Marinobacterium aestuarii: one gene and its partners. The main gene of each other region encodes a partner of the protein of the gene in region 4 in a complex. Links are inferred from orthologs where the notes say so. Each region holds a gene or a part of one and is shown on either strand. Other genes may lie near its edges.

Region 1 (4,375 bases), 1.5 Mb from region 4 along the record:
AAATCCGGGTACTGAGTGGGAGAATGATTACCCCAGATTACGACACGGCGGATATCCCGCGGGCTGGCACCTGTGTGATTGGCCAGAATGCCGCGGGCACGGTTCTGATCGAGACGCGTTAGCGAGGTAAACTGCGACGGACTCAGATCCGGGGCATTACGGCTTGCGATCAGGGCATTGGTATTGGCCGGATTGCCCACCACCAGCACTTTCACATCGCGGTTGGCAACGTTATTCAGCGCCCGCCCCTGACGGGTAAAGATCTCGGCGTTGACTTCCAGCAGGTCGCTGCGCTCCATGCCAGGACCCCGTGGTCTGGCACCGATGAGCAACGCAAAATGGGTATTCTTGAAGCCATCTTCAACATTGTCATGCAGGGTAATGGTATGGAGCAGCGAATAGGCGCAATCCTCCAGCTCCATCGCAATACCGCGCAGCGCTTCCATCGCCTGCGGCACTTCGATCAACTGCAAAATTACCGGCTGATCCTTGCCCATCATTTCGCCGGCGGCAATCTTGAACAGCAAATTATTCGCAATGCTGCCCGCCGCACCGGTAATGGCAATTCGTACTGGTCTTCTCATCTGGAGCTCCAATCTGGAATGCAGGAATAGTAAAGTCTGATATAGCCCTACTAATACCAAAGTCGAATGGGTAATGACAGTTAAGCACCCGACTCTTTTATGACAGACCACGACTGGAGAGAGCCCCAACAGGCTCCAATAGAGCACCGCTACAGCACTGGAAGAATCAGCACTTCACAGCAACCAAAACGCAGCAAAGGCCGTATGGGCAGACGAGAGAATTCAGGCGGCGCGACGGAACAGCCGATAAAAGTTTTCACTTGAAGCAGCGGCAATATCTTCCACCGAAACGCCCCTTATATCGGCAATACAGCGCGCCACTTCACACACAAAGCGCGGCTCATTCTTTTTGCCACGGTGCGGCACCGGCGCCAGGTAAGGCGAATCGGTTTCGATCAGCAGACGTTCCAGTGGCATTTTGCGCACCACATCACGCAGCTCATCGGCATTGCGAAAAGTCACTATGCCGGAAAATGAGATGAAGTAGTTCATATCCATCGCCGCCGCCGCCATTTCCCAGCTTTCGGTAAAGCAGTGCAGCACGCCGGCCACATCAGGGTTGCCGTGCTCCTCGATCAGCGCCAGAGTATCCGCCCGGGCATCCCTCGTATGCACGATCAGCGGCAACCCGGTCTGAGCGCTTGCCTGCAGATGATTCACAAAACTCGCTTTCTGCAACTCGGCGGATTCCGCGCTGTAAAAGTAATCCAGACCGGTTTCGCCGATGGCAATGACCTTGTCCCGCGCCGCCTCTCGCACCAGGGCGCCGACCTCCACCAGACCTTCATCGGAATGCAGCGGATGCACCCCTACCGAGGCGTATATGCCATCGTAGGGCTCGATACTTTTATAGAGTGCGGGGAAGTCCTGCATGCTGACCGAAACGCTGAGCAGCGTACCGACCTTGCTGGCGCGAGTGGCCGCCAGCATGGCATCAAAATCATTGTTGTAAGGGGCAAGGTCGATCTTGTCGAGATGACAGTGTGAATCAATAAACATCAGACGAAATAGGCTCGCAAGAAAATGATATTACAGGGAGTGCGTGCGGCGCCCGGAATTGAGAGTACCGGCAAGGTAGGTTTCTACCTTGCGCACAAGGGTATTATCGTCCGGAGACAGCTGTATGCCGATACCCGGCACACGACCACCCTGAGCGACCCTGGGCGTGACCCAGATAACCTTGCCGGTGACCGGCAGCTTGTCCGGCTCTTCCATCAGGCTTAACAGCATGAAAACTTCCTCGCCGAGCTGATAGGCTCTGGGCGTCGGAATAAACAGGCCGCCATTGGTCACAAACGGCATAAAGGCCTTGTACAGATCTTCCTTGGTTTCTATGGCCAAGGACAAAATACCATGACTGATGCGCGGCACTAAGGACATCGAGCTAAGCTCCCACTCAGTTTCATCTAACCAGCGCAGACCAACTCAACAATATCCGCTCCAGCAGCAATTGGCGGTTAGGGTTCAAGCGCTGCATCAGGCTGACCCGCTCGGTGTGAACCAGGTCAGAAAGTGCGTAAACAGTCTGAGCATCGGCTTTGCGCGACACGGCCCGCAGCATGTTATTCGCATCCAGATGACGCAAACAACTTTCATCACCGGTTCCCAGAACCCGCACAATATCTAAAAGCCAACCATACAACCATCCCAGCAAAAGCTCCAGATCTTCTTTGGCCAGCTGTTGCGCGACCTCCAGCGCCGAACGACGCTGTTTTAGAATATCGGCCAGACCCTCAATAAACTTACGCCGCAGCGCCATCAGGTCCTGCTCTATATACTCGCGGGCACGCAGCGGCGACCCCAAACAGATACTCAGCAACTGCTGCGCCTTGTCGGGATCTATATTCAACTGCGCCGACAACCAGGCCTGCGCCATATCCGGATCAGGCAGATGGCAGTCCACCCGCTGACAACGACTGCGAATTGTGGGCATCACCTGGCCCAGGCGATGGGTCACCAGCAGCAGTATGGTATCGCGCCCGGGCTCTTCCAGCGTTTTAAGCAGGGCATTGGCGGAGGATGCATTCATCGCCTCCGCCGGTTCCAGAATCACCACCCGGTATCCGCCCTGCTGCGCCGTGCTGTGCAGGAAGCCGGTAAGATCACGCACCTGCTGCACCTTGATCGCCTTGCCGGCCTCTTCCGGGCTCAGCTGGAACAGATCCGGATGACCGCCGCTGTCAAACAGTACACAACTGCGACAAGTACCACAGGCGGCATCATCACCGGGTCTCTGGCACAGCAGATAGCGCGACAACGCCTGGGCAAAGTCCCGCTTGCCAATACCCACAGGGCCATTGAGCATCAGCGCATGGGGCAGACGCTGCTGCTTGTGCAGACGGGTCAAGTGCTCCCAGCGCCCGTGCAACCAGGGGTAGATCTCGGCGCTCCTGCGTACGGCAACCTCATCCATGGCGAAGCGCCTGCAGCCGGTCCAGATGAGGCAACAACTGCTGGCGCACCTGTTCCATCTCCAGCGCAGCATTGATGACGGCAAAGCGCTCGGGCTCGGCTTCAACCCGCTGCAGATAGCTTGCACGCACGCGCTCAAAAAATGCCTGTTTTTCCTGCTCAAACCGATCCGGCATGGAGCGCTTGCGGGCCCGCTCAAGCCCAAGCTCCACTGGCAGATCCAGCAGGAAGGTGCAATCGGGGCGCAGCGCCCCCTGCACCAGAGATTCAAGCGTACGGATACGCTGGACATCAACCCCGCGACCGCCCCCCTGATAGGCAAAGGTTGCATCGGTAAAGCGATCACAGAGCACCCAGCTGCCGCGCGCCAGCGCAGGCTTGATGAGTGCGGCTATATGCTGGGCACGGGCAGCGAACATCAGCAGCAGCTCGGCATCTTCACAGACGCGCTCGTCCCGCGGACTGAGCAGCAGTGTACGAATTTCTTCGGCCAGCGGCGTACCCCCGGGCTCGCGACTGAGCACAACGTCGATGCCGCGCGCGTCGAGCTCGCTGCGTATAAATTCAATATTGCTGCTTTTGCCGGCACCCTCGGTGCCTTCGACGGTAATAAAGCGTCCTCGCATTGCGGTCATGCTTCAGCCCCCCGGCGTCGAACGGTAGTCTTCGCGCCGTTGCAGCTGATAACGCCGCACGGCGGAATTATGCTCCGACAAACGGGCCGAAAAATGATGACTGCCGTCGCCCTTGGCCACAAAAAACAGCCAGGGACCGGCTTCAGGATTGAGCGCAGCTTCGATAGCATCCTTACCGACCATGGCAATGGGCGTGGGCGGCAACCCTTCGATGGCATAGGTGTTATAGGGCGTTTTCTGCACCAGATCGGAGCGGCGCAGATTGCCCTTGTACTCAGCTCCCATGCCGTAGATCACCGTTGGATCGGTTTGCAGGCGCATACCCTGCTGTAATCGACGCACAAAAACACCGCTGATGCGCGGACGCTCCTGCGCCACCGCGGTTTCCTTTTCAATGATCGAGGCCATGGTCAGGGCCTCATACGCAGACTCATAGGGCAGCTCCGACGCACGCTTCTCCCAGGCCTGGGCCAGGGCTTCATCCAGCGAGGTACGAGCGCGACGCAACAGATCCAGGTCCGACATGCCCCGCAGATACTGGTAGGTTTCGGCCAGGAACATGCCTTCCGGGTGTTGCTCCGGCTCCCCTAGCTGCGCCATGACCTCGCTGTCGTCCAGCTCGCTCAGAGTCTGCAGCAGCACTGTATTGGCCTCCAGCTGCTCACGCAACTGCGCGAAGGTGGTGCCCTCCACCACGGTGAAAAAATGCCGCAGGGTGTCACCATCAATCATTTTCTGCAGCAG
Region 2 (4,375 bases), 620 kb from region 4 along the record:
CGGCTATCGTCACCGGTGGTGGCGACCTTGCTGCCCTTGTTGAGGCCTTCAGCTTCAATGTAGGTATTCAGGCAGCGGGTCAGGGCGGTACGGAAACCCGACAGATGGGTGCCGCCGTCGCGCTGGGGAATGTTGTTGGTAAAGCAGTAGATGTTTTCCTGGAAGGTATCATTCCACTGCAGTGCCACTTCCACGCCCACGCCGTTTTCGTGCATGGAGTTGAAGTGGAACACCTTGTTGACCGCGCTCTTGTTCTGGTTCAGATAAGCAACAAAGGCTCCCAGACCGCCGTCGTATTCGTAAATATCTTCACGGGCGCTGCGCTCGTCACGCAAGACGATGCGCACGCCTGAGTTCAGGAACGACAGCTCGCGCAGACGCTTGGCCAGAATGTCGTACTGGAACAGGATATGGGTGAAGGTCTCCGGCGAGGGCTTGAAACGCACGCTGGTACCGGTATTACTGGTCTCACCCACGACCTTGAGCGGCTCATCGGGTACACCATGACGGTAGATCTGCTCGAACACTTCACCGGCGCGGCGGATGGTGAGCTTGAGTTCGCTGGAGAGCGCGTTCACCACCGAGACACCCACGCCGTGCAGGCCGCCGGATACCTTGTAGCTGTTGTCATCGAACTTGCCGCCGGCGTGCAGCACCGTCATGATGACCTCGGCCGCCGATACGCCTTCTTCCTCGTGCAGCTCGGTCGGAATGCCACGACCGTTATCGCCAACGCTGACGCTTTCATCCGGGTGTATAACCACCCTAATCTCGGAGCAGTGACCGGCAAGGGCTTCGTCGATCGAGTTGTCGACCAGCTCGAACACCATGTGATGCAGACCGGTACCGTCGTCGGTATCACCGATATACATGCCAGGGCGCTTGCGCACGGCATCAAGACCCTTGAGGACCTTGATGCTCGAGGAGTTATAGCTCTGGTTTTCGTCGCTCATCAATTATCTCCTGTTAACCTGGCAATCAGGCAGACCGTCCCGACCTGCCTAACGTCGCCCACTTAATCGGGCGGAAAATTCTGCGCGCGCCCATAAGGCATCACAGTCCCGGCCCGGCGCCAGAAAAGGGCCGGGCGAGGCGCTTAATCAATTTGTGTCAGCATCCCTGCCTCAACCCGAAAACGGCTGACATCCGTCTGGGGTAACCAGAAACCGCCAAGGGCTCCGGGATCAACACAGGTGATAAAACACTGATTGGAGGTTTCCTCCAGGAACTGGCAAAACAAGCGGCAATGCTGTTCATCCAGTTCCGACGGCAAATCGTCGATCAGGTAAATACAGGGGCGGTTATTCAAACGATAGAACAGGGCACCCTGGGCCAGTTTCAACGCGCTGACCACCAGTTTTTTCTGACCGCGAGACAATCGCTCAGCGGCACTTTGTCCATCCGTACGTACCCGCAAATCAGCCCGCTGCGGGCCGCTGCCGGTAAAACCCTGCTTCAGATCGCGCGCAAAACCTTCTTCGAGCAATTCATCCAGCGGGGTTTTTCGATCCCAGCCCTGGCTGAATTTAAGCTCTACCGGTACGCCCCCCAGCAAACGACTGAGAGTGGTTTCAAAATCAGGTTTTAGCAGTTCGATATAGCGTGCGCGCAACGCCGTCATCCGCTCGGCATAGGTGACAAATTCTCTGTCCCACACACGCCGCAGCCGAGGGTCGATTTTACCACATTTAAGCAGTGAGTTTCGCTGTTTCAATATGCGCCTGAAGCCGCGCCACAGCTGGATAAAACTCGGGTCGGCATGAAACACGCCCCAGTCGATAAACTGGCGCCGCACACCGGGGCTGCCCTCGAGCAATTGGAAGGTATCGGAGTCTATAACCTGCAGCGGTAATAGCTGGGCCAGCTCCGACAGGCCGAGCGTCTGGCCGGCGTGGCGAATGCGCACATCACCGTCGGGGCGCCGTTCCACGCCAAGGGGGTGCTGTTCACCCTTGCCAGCAGGATCAATCTGGGCGAACACCAGGCAGTTGTCGGCGCCGCTTTGCAGCAGATGGCGGAACTGGCTGGTACGAAAGGAACGGGTCATGCCCAGAAAGTGCAGGGCTTCCAGCAGGCTGGTTTTGCCACTGCCATTGTCGCCACTGATAATATTGATCCGCGGCGACGGCGTGATTCGCACATCCGACAGATTGCGAACGTGCTGAACATGAAGGCTTTTTATCGGCATAAAGGAACGGCCGAGTCTCTCAACCCGGCCCTGCGGTGAAGACTGATCACATGCGCATCGGCATCACGACATAGAGGCTGTCAGCTTCGTCGACACCTTCAATCAGCGCACTGCTGTTGGCATCGGACAGAGTGAAGCGCACCGTTTCCGAATTCAGAATCGACAGGCTGTCGAGCAGATAGTTGACGTTGAAACCGATCTCCAGCGACTCGCCATCGTAGTCCACCGCCACGGTTTCTTCGGCTTCTTCCTGTTCCGGGTTATTGGCCATGACCTGCAGGAAACCGCTGGTCAGCAGCAGACGCACACCGCGGTACTTCTCGTTCGACAGTATGGCGATACGGCTCAGCACCTGACGCAGCACCTGACGGTCACCGAGCATGTACTTGTTACCATTGCGCGGGATAACGCGTTGATAATCCGGGAACTTGCCGTCAACCAGCTTGGAGGTGAAGATAAAGTCACCCACATGAGCACGAATATGGTTGGCACCAATCAGCAGGCGCACACCGTCTTCACCGCTTTGCAGCAGACGCGCCAGCTCAAGGATACCCTTGCGCGGCACTATGATCTGATGGCTGCTGTCGCTATCGGCCACAACCTCAGCAACACAGGTCGCCAGACGGTGCCCGTCGGTAGACACCGCACGCAGCTGGCCGTTGGCGACTTCCAGCAACATACCGTTGAGGTAGTAGCGTACATCCTGCTGCGCCATGGAGAAGCCGGTCTGATCGATCAGGTGGCGCAGGTGCCCCTGGGTCAGATTCAGATCCAGCGCCTGGGGGCTGTCTTCCACATTGGGGAACTCGGCCGCCGGCAGTGTCGACAGACTGAAGCGGCTGCGCCCGGCCTTGATCACCATCTTCTGGCCGCTCAGGGCCAGCTCGATGCGAGCATCGTCCGGCAGCGACTTGCAGATGTCCATCAGTTTGCGCGCAGGCACAGTAATGGAGCCCGCCTCGGCCGGCTCATCCAGCGTCACACGACCCACAAGCTCGACTTCTAGGTCGGTCCCGGTCATGGACAGCTGGTCACCTTCGGCTACCAGCAGAATGTTGGACAGCACCGGCAAGGTCTGACGACGTTCGACGACACCGGCGACCAGCTGCAGGGGTTTGATTAACGCTTCGCGCGATATGACGAATCTCATGGCGATCTACCTTGTTCCGATCCGATAACTACGCCGTCAGATGACGCAGCAGGTTCTGATAATCTTCTCTGATGTCCGTATCAATTTCCCGCAGCTCCTTGATCTTGCGACAGGCATGCAACACGGTAGTATGATCACGACCCCCAAACGCATTGCCGATTTCGGGCAGACTGTGGTTAGTCAGCTCTTTCGACAAACTCATCGCGACCTGCCGGGGCCGGGCAATAGACCGGCTGCGGCGCTTGGAAAGCAGATCGGACATTTTAATCTTGTAGTAATCGGCTACAACCCGCTGAATATTATCAATACTAACTTGTTTGTCCTGCAAAGCCAGCAGGTCTTTCAGCGACTCTTTAATGAAGGGCGTACTGATAACGCTGCCGGTAAAATGCGCGTTGGCAATAACACGCTTGAGCGCACCTTCGAGTTCACGCACGTTGGAGCGAATTTTCTGCGCCAGGAAGAAGGCGGCATCATCCGGCAGGATAATCTTGGCTTCTTCAGCCTTCTTCATCACGATGGCGACGCGGGTTTCCAGTTCTGGCGGCTCGATGGCCACCGTCAGGCCCCAGCCAAAGCGTGATTTCAGCCGCTCTTCAACGCCGTTGATTTCCTTGGGGTAGCGGTCACTGGTCAGAATCATCTGCTGACCGCCTTCAAGCAGGGCATTAAAGGTGTGGAAAAACTCTTCCTGAGACCGCTCCTTGCCGGCAAAGAACTGAATATCATCGATCAGCAGCGCATCCACCGAGCGGTAATAGCGCTTGAAGTCATTGATCGCATTCAGCTGCAGCGCCTTCACCATATCGGCAACAAAACGCTCGGAGTGCAGATAAACGATGCGGGCATTGGGATTGCGCTTGAGCATTTCGGTGCCCACGGCGTGCATCAAATGCGTTTTACCCAGACCTACGCCACCATATATAAAGAGGGGATTGTAGGAGCCACCGGGATTGTCCGCCACCTGCTGCGCCGCCGCCAGCGCCAGCTGGTTCGACTTGCCGCCCACGAAGGACTGGAAGGTGAAGGACGGATTG
Region 3 (4,372 bases), 1.2 Mb from region 4 along the record:
CTGCAGACCGACAGTAAAGCCCCAGCCGACAAAGCCGCCGGCCACCTGGGTATCAAACAGCGGACTGGGTAACACGCCAAACAGATGCTGGAACAACTCCAGATCTTCGGTGCTGGCATGCAGCACCTTGAGCACTGAAGGCTCGACAAAGAGCGCCAGCAAGGGCGCGAAGTCCGTGATAGACAGCGGGTCAATCAGGTAGCAGGCATGGTCGTCGGCCAGCTGAATAAGCCCGGCAATCGGATAAAAGGTATCCACCCGCTGAAACTCGGTATCCAGCGCAACCATGGGCAGCGTAAGCCAGTACTCGCACAGCTGCGCCAGTGCCTCATCGGTACCGACCCACACCGGCTCCTGCGCAGCACGTTCAAGCTGCTGCCAGTCATATCCATTTTCGTGCGCCATGCCTACCTCAATTCAGGGAACGTCGACCCGCCAGCGCGTGCGCCAGAGTACCACCATCGATAAACTCAAGTTCGCCACCCACAGGCACACCGTGGGCAATACGACTCACCCGAACACCCAGCTCGCGCACCTGCTCGGCGATATAGTGTGCCGTCGCTTCACCTTCCACCGTGGGATTGGTCGCCAGTATGACTTCGCGCACCTCACCGCCACGCAGCCGCTCGACGAGCGCATCGATACCCAGATCGTCGGGACCGACGCCATCAATAGGCGACAGATGCCCCTTGAGGACAAAATAATAGCCCCCGAACCCTCCCGTTTGCTCGATGGCCAGCATATCGACCGGCGACTCCAGCACACAGAGCACCGAGCGATCGCGACTGCTCGACGTACAGATGCCACAGGGAGACACTTCCGACAGGGTACGGCAGGACGCGCACTCACCAACCCGTTCCACCGCTTCGTGCAGCGACGCGGCCAGCTCCAGCGCCGCCGGACGGTCATGCTCAAGCAGATACAGTGCCATGCGCTGCGCCGACTTGGGACCCACACCCGGCAGGCAACGCAAGGATTTGATCAACTGCTGTATCAGAGGACTGAAAGACATCGTTATCAGAACGGCATATTAAAGCCCGGCGGCAACTGCATGCCGGCGGTGACTTTAGACATTTTATCCTTGGTATTGGTCTCAACCTTGCGTACGGCATCGTTGACGGCCGCCGCGATCAGGTCTTCCAGGATCTCTTTCTCTTCTTGCATCAGGCTGTCATCAATGGCAATCGACTTAACGTCGTGACGACCATTCATGACGATCTTGACCAGACCTGCGCCGGATTCACCGGTCACTTCTGCGCGCGCCACTTCTTCCTGCACGCGCTGCATGTCTTCCTGCATTTTCTGCGCCTGCTTCATCAGGCCACCCATGTTCTTCATCATCGTATTTATCCTCAGCCAATCAATTCGGTTCGAGCGGTACTACGGTATCTATATCAATATGAGCATCAAACTGCTGCAGAATATCCTGCACCAGCGGATCCTGCTCAATCGCCGCAACAGCCCGGGCCTGGCGCAGCTCACGCTGACGCTGGGCAAACTGATGCGGCGTTTCGCGGCCCTGGGCCGCACATTCGAATTCTACCTCAAGCGGCTGTGCAAAATAATCACGCAGCGCCTTGGTGATACGTTCGCGCTGGATCTCATTCAGCAGCGCCTGCTGTTGTGCCGTGTAGTGAAACCGCAGGTTTTGCCCCTGCACCGACTCCAGCGACAGATTCACCGCCAGACTCTCGGTCATCCCTCCCAAGCCAAGACCGGTGCAGAGCGCAACCCAGTCATCGGCCTGCAATGAATCCAGTGCCAGCGGCCTGGCCTGCACCGGAGCGATCTGAGTTGGCCGCGACACCGGTACTGACGACGAAGGCGACTGAGGCTGAACAGGCGACCCCGCCGCAGCGGACCGCGACGCCTGCAAGGAGGCGGGCTCAGATCGCCCAGTGTCAGCCCCTGATACAGTGCCAGCCCCTGACGCAGTCACGGGCGCGGCAGCTCCCTGAGGCGCCGACTGCGGCCGGGCGACAGCAGCGGACTCAGACTTTTTTGGCGGCGCTACTCCCATGAACGCCAGATCCGCATCACCCTGATCGTATCCGCCCGGTATATCCGACTCGTCGTACTCAGGCGACCCATCTGGCCTGGCACTCGCTGACACGGCAGACACCCGCTGCGATGCACTCTCAGACACAGGAGCGGGCGCAGGTGCGGCCACAGGAGCGGCAGCAGCGGTCATTACGGGCTCGGGCGCAAGCGCTGGCGCTGCAACCGGCGCCACAGCGAGAGCCTGCTCAGCACGCGATACAACAGCCTCACGGGCTGCATTGCGGACAGGTTGCGCGGCCTGCACATTGGCAACCCGCGCATTGGTAACCTGAGCATCCGTGTCAGCCACAGGCGGTGACGCGCTAGCGCTGGCTCCTGTATTGACACTGGCATTTGAACTGGCATTCGCAGCGGCGCTGGAAACAGGCGCGGGTCCCGCAGGCGCATCCGCAGGGCGAAAAGCCAGCATGCGCAACAGCACCATTTCCAGGCCTTCCCGGGCGTCCGGCACATAGGGCAGATCCCGTCGGCCCAGCAAGGCAATCTGGTAATACAGCTGTACATCTTCAGCGGTCAGGGCGCGGGACAGCGCCAATATCTGTTCGCGATCTCCCAGACTGTTATCCGCCGCATCGGGCAGCACCTGGGCAATGGCAACACGGTGCAACAGGCTGATCATGTCCCCGAGCACGCTGGCATAATCGGGCGAGAACTGCGCCAGATCCGCCACCGCCGCCAGCAACGCCTTCGCATCCCGGGCCGACAGGCATTCCAGCAGCCGACTTACCAGCATCTGATCGATGCTGCCAAGCATGGTCTGAACATCGAGCGTGGTAATAGTGCCGGCACCAAAGGCAATAGCCTGATCGGTCAGGCTCATGCCATCACGCATGGAGCCGTCGGCGGAGCGCGCCAGCAGCCAGAGCGCAGCCTCCTCGAACGGGATATTTTCCTCCCCCAGCACGAATCGCAGGTGCTCGACGATACGCTCGGGAATCATATTCTTGAGATTGAATTGCAGGCAGCGCGACAGGATGGTGACCGGCAACTTTTGCGGATCCGTCGTGGCCAGCAGGAATTTCACATGGGGCGGCGGCTCTTCCAGCGTTTTCAGCAAGGCATTGAAAGAGTGAGTCGACAGCATGTGCACCTCATCGATGAGGTACACCTTGTAGCGCCCGTGGGTCGGCGCGTACTGCACGTTTTCAAGCAGCTCGCGGGTATCCTCCACCTTGGTACGGGAGGCCGCATCGACTTCGATCAGATCAACGAAACGCCCTTCGGCAATCTCGCGACAGGCGCTGCACTGGCCGCATGGATCCGACGATACGCCGACCTCGCAGTTGAGTGACTTGGCAAACAGGCGCGCAATGGACGTCTTGCCCACGCCCCGCGTGCCGGTGAAAAGATAGGCATGGTGCAGCCGATCATCGTCCAGCGCATTGACCAGCGCCTTCAGTACGTGTTCCTGACCCACCATTTCCTGAAAACGCTTCGGACGCCATTTACGCGCCAGCACCTGATAGCTCATTGCTGCCCTGATTACGACTGAATATAACAGGCGCCTATGCTACCGGCTGAGTTGCCCTCGCGCCAGCACAACGACGGCCTTTAACCCGACCACGCAACGCTGCCAGACAGTCATCGGCGCCACTCCGCGACAGGGACCCGGCCTAGCCTTGCATATCTATAGTCGACTCATATAATAAGCATTGCTTACTATATAGAGTGCTTACCATGAATCACGACGCCAACCCGGGCTTCCTGTTCGCCGATATCGGCCGCCTGATGCGCCAGCGCTTCCAGCAGCAACTTGACCACAGCGAGCTGACCTACGCCCAGGCCCGGGCACTGATCTACATCAGTCGCTATCCGGGATCACGCCAGGTCGAGCTGGCCGAGCTGATGGAGATTCAGCCCATTACCCTGGCCCGGCTCATCGATCTGCTGCAGCAACAGCAGCTGGTAGAACGACGCGCCGACCCCAGGGACAGACGCGCCTACCGACTGCACACCACCGCTGCCGCACAAAACCCACTGCAGCAAATCCGCCAGATCGGCGCCGGTATTTACGAGCAGATGATGGACGGCCTGGATGCCCGTCAGCGTGATGAACTGGCGTCATCCCTAGTACAGATACGCAGCAACCTGTCCGGCAGCCAGACGCCCGCCAGCACTCACCCAGAGCCCCAGCCAATCTAGGAGACTGAACCGGTGACCACAACGCTCCCCCAAACCGAAAACACTCCGCCACCGCGCCGCAGATTTGCCGGTATCAGCCTGCGCACCCTGCTGATGGTCGTCATACCGTTACTGGCCGTCGCCATCGCCAGCCTGCTTTATCTGCGCAGCGGCCGTTACCTCGAAACAG
Region 4 (4,316 bases):
CTCCGTGGGCATATCCCTGTTCATCAATCTGCTGCACCTGCACCTGCTGTTGCCGGGGATAGAGTGCCGGACCAAACTGGTTGTAGACGGCGACATCGGCGGCATCCCGGCCATAGCCGATGGCAACGTAGCCGCCGTGCAGCTGGGCCTGGGTGGCATCAAAGGTATACCAGCGATCGGCGACATAAGCCTCGAACCAGGCGTGCAGATCCATGGGCTCCAGATTATGCAAGTAGCCTACCACCATGCGCGCAGGGATGCTCAGGCTGCGACAGAGCGCAATGCCCAGGTGTGCCAGATCACGGCATACGCCATATCCCCGCGTGTTAACCTCGGTCGCCGAAATCTGGATATCGCTGCTGCCGGGCTCATAGGCAATAGTGTCGCGCAACCAGGCTTCGATCGCGGCCACCTGATCGTAGCCCAGTGCGTAGCCTGCGGTGATACTGTTGGCCATCTGGCTAAAACGGTCTGATTCACAATAGCGACTGGGCAGCAGGTAGTTGAGTGCGGACTCGGGCAGGTTCTGTATTTCGACGAAGCGGGCGCGGGGGGCGCGGTCTATATGGTCCGACGTCATGACCTCGGCTGCGGTATGAATGCCAAAGGCGCCGGGTGGGGCAATCAGGCGCTGGCACAGATTGCCGTAGTTATCGGTGAATTCGAACACAGGCACACTGGGGACCAGTTTGTATTGTTCGCTGGCAATCCATTGCTGGGCACCGCTGCGGGGACGCAGCATCAGTACAAAGGGTGTTGGCACCGTAATGTCGAAGGTCAGATCACAGCTGGTTCTTAACCACATAGGCCTCTTCCTTTGAAAGATGTCGGCATAAATCGCCTGATAACCTGTTAACTGTACAGGTTTTGCACCTGCGTAACGTACTCCTTTGTTGGGCCCCGGCAAGGGCAGCAAGAGATTCAGTTGGGGCTGCCCTCCTGCAGCCTGTCAAAGTCTTCTGCCCCGGGTCCCAGTGGCTGGCCGTAGCTGAACTCAACATAGTTGCCGTTAGGATCGCGCAGACCACAGTAGTAGCCCACCGGGAAGGGTTCGTCCCTTGGTGCCCAGACCAGACAGCCGGCATCGGCCGCCTGCTGCGCAATGTCGTCGACGGCGTCACGGCTCTTCAGCGCGAAGCCGAAATGACGGTAGTCGTTGTCCGGTAGCCGCAGATCCTGACCACCATTCATCAGTACGAAAATAAAGTCACGCTCACGCCCGGGTTCGGCCATCCAGCTGATGGTCTGCGTATGGCTGTGGCGTTCGTGGATCAGCTGCATGCCACAGAACTGACGGTAGAAGGCAACGCAGGCAGCCATGTCGGTAACGTGCAGGGCTATGTGGGTAATTCGGGCGGCGGCGGGCATGGAGTACTCCCAAGCTAATGAACGTCTGGATCCTAATTAGTTATACACCCTGGCTGTTGATCGGGCCTGTGTGTGGACAAGATTACTGTACTGGAAAACTCTGAGCGGGCGCCGGTCTGTAATCTTATCCCCGAATACTGTGTATAAGATTGTGCATAAGGTATGAGTACCCATCCACAACAGCGCAGAGCCGGCGTATTGCCTGATGCGTGCGTTTTTTGAACGACAAAAAAGTCAGTTTTTCAGCAACTTGCGCTGTGTATATGTGCAGAAAAACGGGCTGGTCAAAGGTTCGCTGTCAAGCCCATTCGGAAACTTTTCCGATTAGGATTTTTAAGTTTATCCACAGTTTTTCGGGGTAGACCTGTGCGTAACTTATGGGTAACTGGGTTAAGTGCTGCCGCACGGGGTGGACGGGAAACAGGCTGTTTTTTGATCAGCGGATAATCACCGCTGCAAAGGCAGGGCAAAGCGCGGGAAAAGGCACGGAATATGGGGATTGGCTATGGGGGTATTCGAATGAATAACGCGGGGTGGCAATGGGTTAGCCGGTGGCATCCAGCGGCAGGGCGGTACCGGCCAGGTGTAGCAGAATCGAGGTGAGGGTGAGCCAGGGGTCTCCGGCGCGGGCGCCCTTGATCAGTCGATCCACCTCGGCGGCCTGCTGCAACAGGTTTTCGAGTGTCGCAGGCGACAGGCGTTTGGTGGTGCTGCGTACCAGTTGCTTGCGCTTGCCGAACAGGCGCTGCTGCTGGCACAGGTTGTCGAAGCCGGTTCCCTGTTGCAGACCGCGCTGTACGGCATGCAGGGTGCGTATCTCCCGGGCCAGGGCCCAGAGCACCACGGCGGGTTCGGTGCCTTCCTGACGCAGTACCTGGATAATGCGGGTGACACGCTGGGGCTGAGCGCCCAGGGCGGCATCGGTCAGGCCGAAGATATCGAAGCGCGAACTGTCCGAGACGGCATCAATAACGTCGTCCGCACTCAGGGTTTTGTTGGGGTAGAGTAGCTGTAGCTTGCTCATTTCCTGGCGCGCCGCCAGCAGGTTGCCTTCCACTCGCTGACACAGAACTTCCACCGCGCTGTCGTCCAGGCGCATGTCCATCTGTACCGCACGGCGGCGGATCCATTCAGGCAGCTGGGCAGGCTCCACCGGCCAGAGTTCGACGATCACGCCGCTCTTGTCGACGGCCTTGAGCCAGGCACTTTTTTTGGCACCGGCATCGAGCTTGTCGGCCGTGATCAGCAGTACGTTGTCGGGCGCAGGGTTGACCAGATAGTGCTGCAGCATCTCGCTGGCGTTCTTGTTCAGCTTTTGGCTGCCCAGACGCAGTTCGATGATCTTGCGTTCGGCAAAGAGTGACAGGGCGCTGGCACATTCAAGCAGGTATTCCCACTTGAAGCTGCCATCGACGTGCAGGACTTCGCGTTCGGTAAAGCCCTGCTCGAGGAATGTCTTGCGCAGCAGGTCGCAGCTTTCCTCGGCCAGCAGGGGTTCGTCACCGGTGACCAGATAGACCGGCGCCACAGCCTGTTTCAGGCGGGCGCCGAGCTGTTCCGGCTTCAGCTTCATGGCTGACCGGCGGCGATATACAGACGCAGGATCTGGCGCGAAATATCCTGCTGCATTTCGCGGCGCAGCAGGGCTTCCTGGGCATTCTTGGCGGTAATGGCATCGGCGTCGTAGGTATAGACCCGTTCGGTGCGTACCGCGGTCGGCGCTATCAGGAAGCGTTCGCCCTGGGTGATCTGGAAGCGCACTTCGGTGCGCAATTCGTATTCGTCGGCCTTGACGCGTTCATCCAGTGAGGCGACACGGCGGCCCTGTTTCTCGTCGAGAATTTCCAGGGTGTAGGGTGCGACGGCGGCCAGTTCGATGCCGTTGCTGCGCAGCGTGCGGCTCAGTTCGAGTCGCAGAGCGCTGCGCCCAGCAGGCATTTGCAGCGCCAGTTCGCGCATCGCGACCGGGACTTCGGCGCTGCCGCGCAACTGAAAGCCACAGCTGCTTAACAGCAGGGTTGCGATCAGCAGTATCAGCCTCAATTGCACAGTCATTGCCTTCTCCCGTCCTTAGCCTACAACGATATTGACCAGTTTACCCGGCACTACAATTTTCTTGCGCAGCTGCTTGTCGGCCATGTGCTTGCGCACATTTTCGTCCGCCAGGGCGGTGTGCAGAATCACATCTTCATCGGCATCGGCGGCGACACTGATTTTGGCGCGCATCTTGCCGTTGACCTGTACTACCATTTCCAGCGATGCACGCACCAGGGCGCTTTCATCCACCTGTGGCCAGGGCGTGTGCAGCAGGTCGTTGCTGCCGGTGAGCTGCTGCCAGAGGTGGTGGGTAATGTGCGGCACTATGGGTGACAGCAACTGGGTAGCCGCCAGTACGGCTTCCCGGGTGATGGCACGGCCCTGTTCGCTGACATCGACAAAGCGTCCGATGCTGTTGGACAGTTCCATCACGGCGGCAATGGCGGTGTTGAACGTCTGGCGACGCTCGATATCGTCGCTGACCTTGGCGATGGTCTCGTGCACCTTGCGCCGCAGGTCGCGCTGCTCGTTGCTGAGGCTGGCGGTATCCAGCGCGGCCACGTCCTGGCCCTGCTGCAGGTGGTCGTGTACCTGTTTCCACAAGCGCTTGAGGAAGCGGTGTGCGCCTTCAACCCCGGAGTCGGACCATTCCAGAGACTGCTCGGGCGGGGCGGCAAACATCATGAACAGGCGCACGGTGTCGGCACCGTACTTGTTGATCATGACCTGCGGATCTATGCCGTTGTTCTTGGACTTGGACATCTTCGAAACGCCAGCCTGTTCCACCGGCAGACCGTCGGCCTTCAGGCGCGCGCTGATGATGCGGCCCTTGTCGTCGGTTTCGGTGTCGACATCGGTGGGCGCGATCCAGATCTTGCCGCCCTTTTCGTCTTCGCGGTAGTAGGTATCGG

The links.
Region 1: the proteins of holA (region 4) and A8C75_RS09375 are in contact, whole or in part, in a cryo-EM structure (PDB 8GIZ), measured with the Escherichia coli proteins. The link is inferred for Marinobacterium aestuarii from one-to-one orthologs.
Region 2: the proteins of holA (region 4) and dnaN are in contact, whole or in part, in a cryo-EM structure (PDB 8GIZ), measured with the Escherichia coli proteins. The link is inferred for Marinobacterium aestuarii from one-to-one orthologs.
Region 3: the proteins of holA (region 4) and dnaX are in contact, whole or in part, in a cryo-EM structure (PDB 8GIZ), measured with the Escherichia coli proteins. The link is inferred for Marinobacterium aestuarii from one-to-one orthologs.

The regions. Positions count from the first base shown.
Region 1 is NZ_CP015839.1:2,132,090-2,136,464, reverse strand. The notes cover bases 993-3,935. They hold A8C75_RS09375 (DNA polymerase III subunit delta'), read right to left. Parts: upstream 2,998-3,935; coding sequence 1,987-2,997; downstream 993-1,986. Other genes in these bases: mltG (endolytic transglycosylase MltG), read right to left, coding at 3,635-3,935; tmk (dTMP kinase), read right to left, coding at 2,990-3,631; A8C75_RS09380 (PilZ domain-containing protein), read right to left, coding at 1,614-1,964; A8C75_RS09385 (TatD family hydrolase), read right to left, coding at 993-1,583. In the rest of the region: A8C75_RS09390 (malate dehydrogenase), read right to left, coding at 1-584; more of A8C75_RS09385, read right to left, coding at 807-992; more of mltG, read right to left, coding at 3,936-4,375. UniProt on the Escherichia coli protein: Part of the beta sliding clamp loading complex, which hydrolyzes ATP to load the beta clamp onto primed DNA to form the DNA replication pre-initiation complex.
Region 2 is NZ_CP015839.1:573-4,947, reverse strand. The notes cover bases 1,287-4,229. They hold dnaN (DNA polymerase III subunit beta), read right to left. Parts: upstream 3,339-4,229; coding sequence 2,235-3,338; downstream 1,287-2,234. Other genes in these bases: dnaA (chromosomal replication initiator protein DnaA), read right to left, coding at 3,367-4,229; recF (DNA replication/repair protein RecF), read right to left, coding at 1,287-2,188. Also shown: gyrB (DNA topoisomerase (ATP-hydrolyzing) subunit B), read right to left, coding at 1-953; more of recF, read right to left, coding at 1,097-1,286; more of dnaA, read right to left, coding at 4,230-4,375. UniProt on the Escherichia coli protein: Confers DNA tethering and processivity to DNA polymerases and other proteins. Acts as a clamp, forming a ring around DNA (a reaction catalyzed by the clamp-loading complex) which diffuses in an ATP-independent manner freely and bidirectionally along dsDNA.
Region 3 is NZ_CP015839.1:1,820,291-1,824,662, reverse strand. The notes cover bases 947-3,886. They hold dnaX (DNA polymerase III subunit gamma/tau), read right to left. Parts: upstream 3,533-3,886; coding sequence 1,361-3,532; downstream 947-1,360. Other genes in these bases: A8C75_RS08150 (MarR family winged helix-turn-helix transcriptional regulator), read left to right, coding at 3,739-3,886; A8C75_RS08160 (YbaB/EbfC family nucleoid-associated protein), read right to left, coding at 1,018-1,341; recR (recombination mediator RecR), read right to left, coding at 947-1,012. In the rest of the region: rnd (ribonuclease D), read right to left, coding at 1-405; more of recR, read right to left, coding at 413-946; more of A8C75_RS08150, read left to right, coding at 3,887-4,203; A8C75_RS08145 (HlyD family secretion protein), read left to right, coding at 4,216-4,372. UniProt on the Escherichia coli protein: Part of the beta sliding clamp loading complex, which hydrolyzes ATP to load the beta clamp onto primed DNA to form the DNA replication pre-initiation complex.
Region 4 is NZ_CP015839.1:617,299-621,614, forward strand. What follows is about bases 928-3,811. They hold holA (DNA polymerase III subunit delta), read right to left. Parts: upstream 2,942-3,811; coding sequence 1,913-2,941; downstream 928-1,912. Other genes in these bases: A8C75_RS02675 (VOC family protein), read right to left, coding at 928-1,368; A8C75_RS02685 (LPS-assembly lipoprotein LptE), read right to left, coding at 2,938-3,423; leuS (leucine--tRNA ligase), read right to left, coding at 3,439-3,811. Outside these bases: A8C75_RS02670 (transglutaminase-like domain-containing protein), read right to left, coding at 1-805; more of A8C75_RS02675, read right to left, coding at 922-927; more of leuS, read right to left, coding at 3,812-4,316. UniProt on the Escherichia coli protein: Part of the beta sliding clamp loading complex, which hydrolyzes ATP to load the beta clamp onto primed DNA to form the DNA replication pre-initiation complex.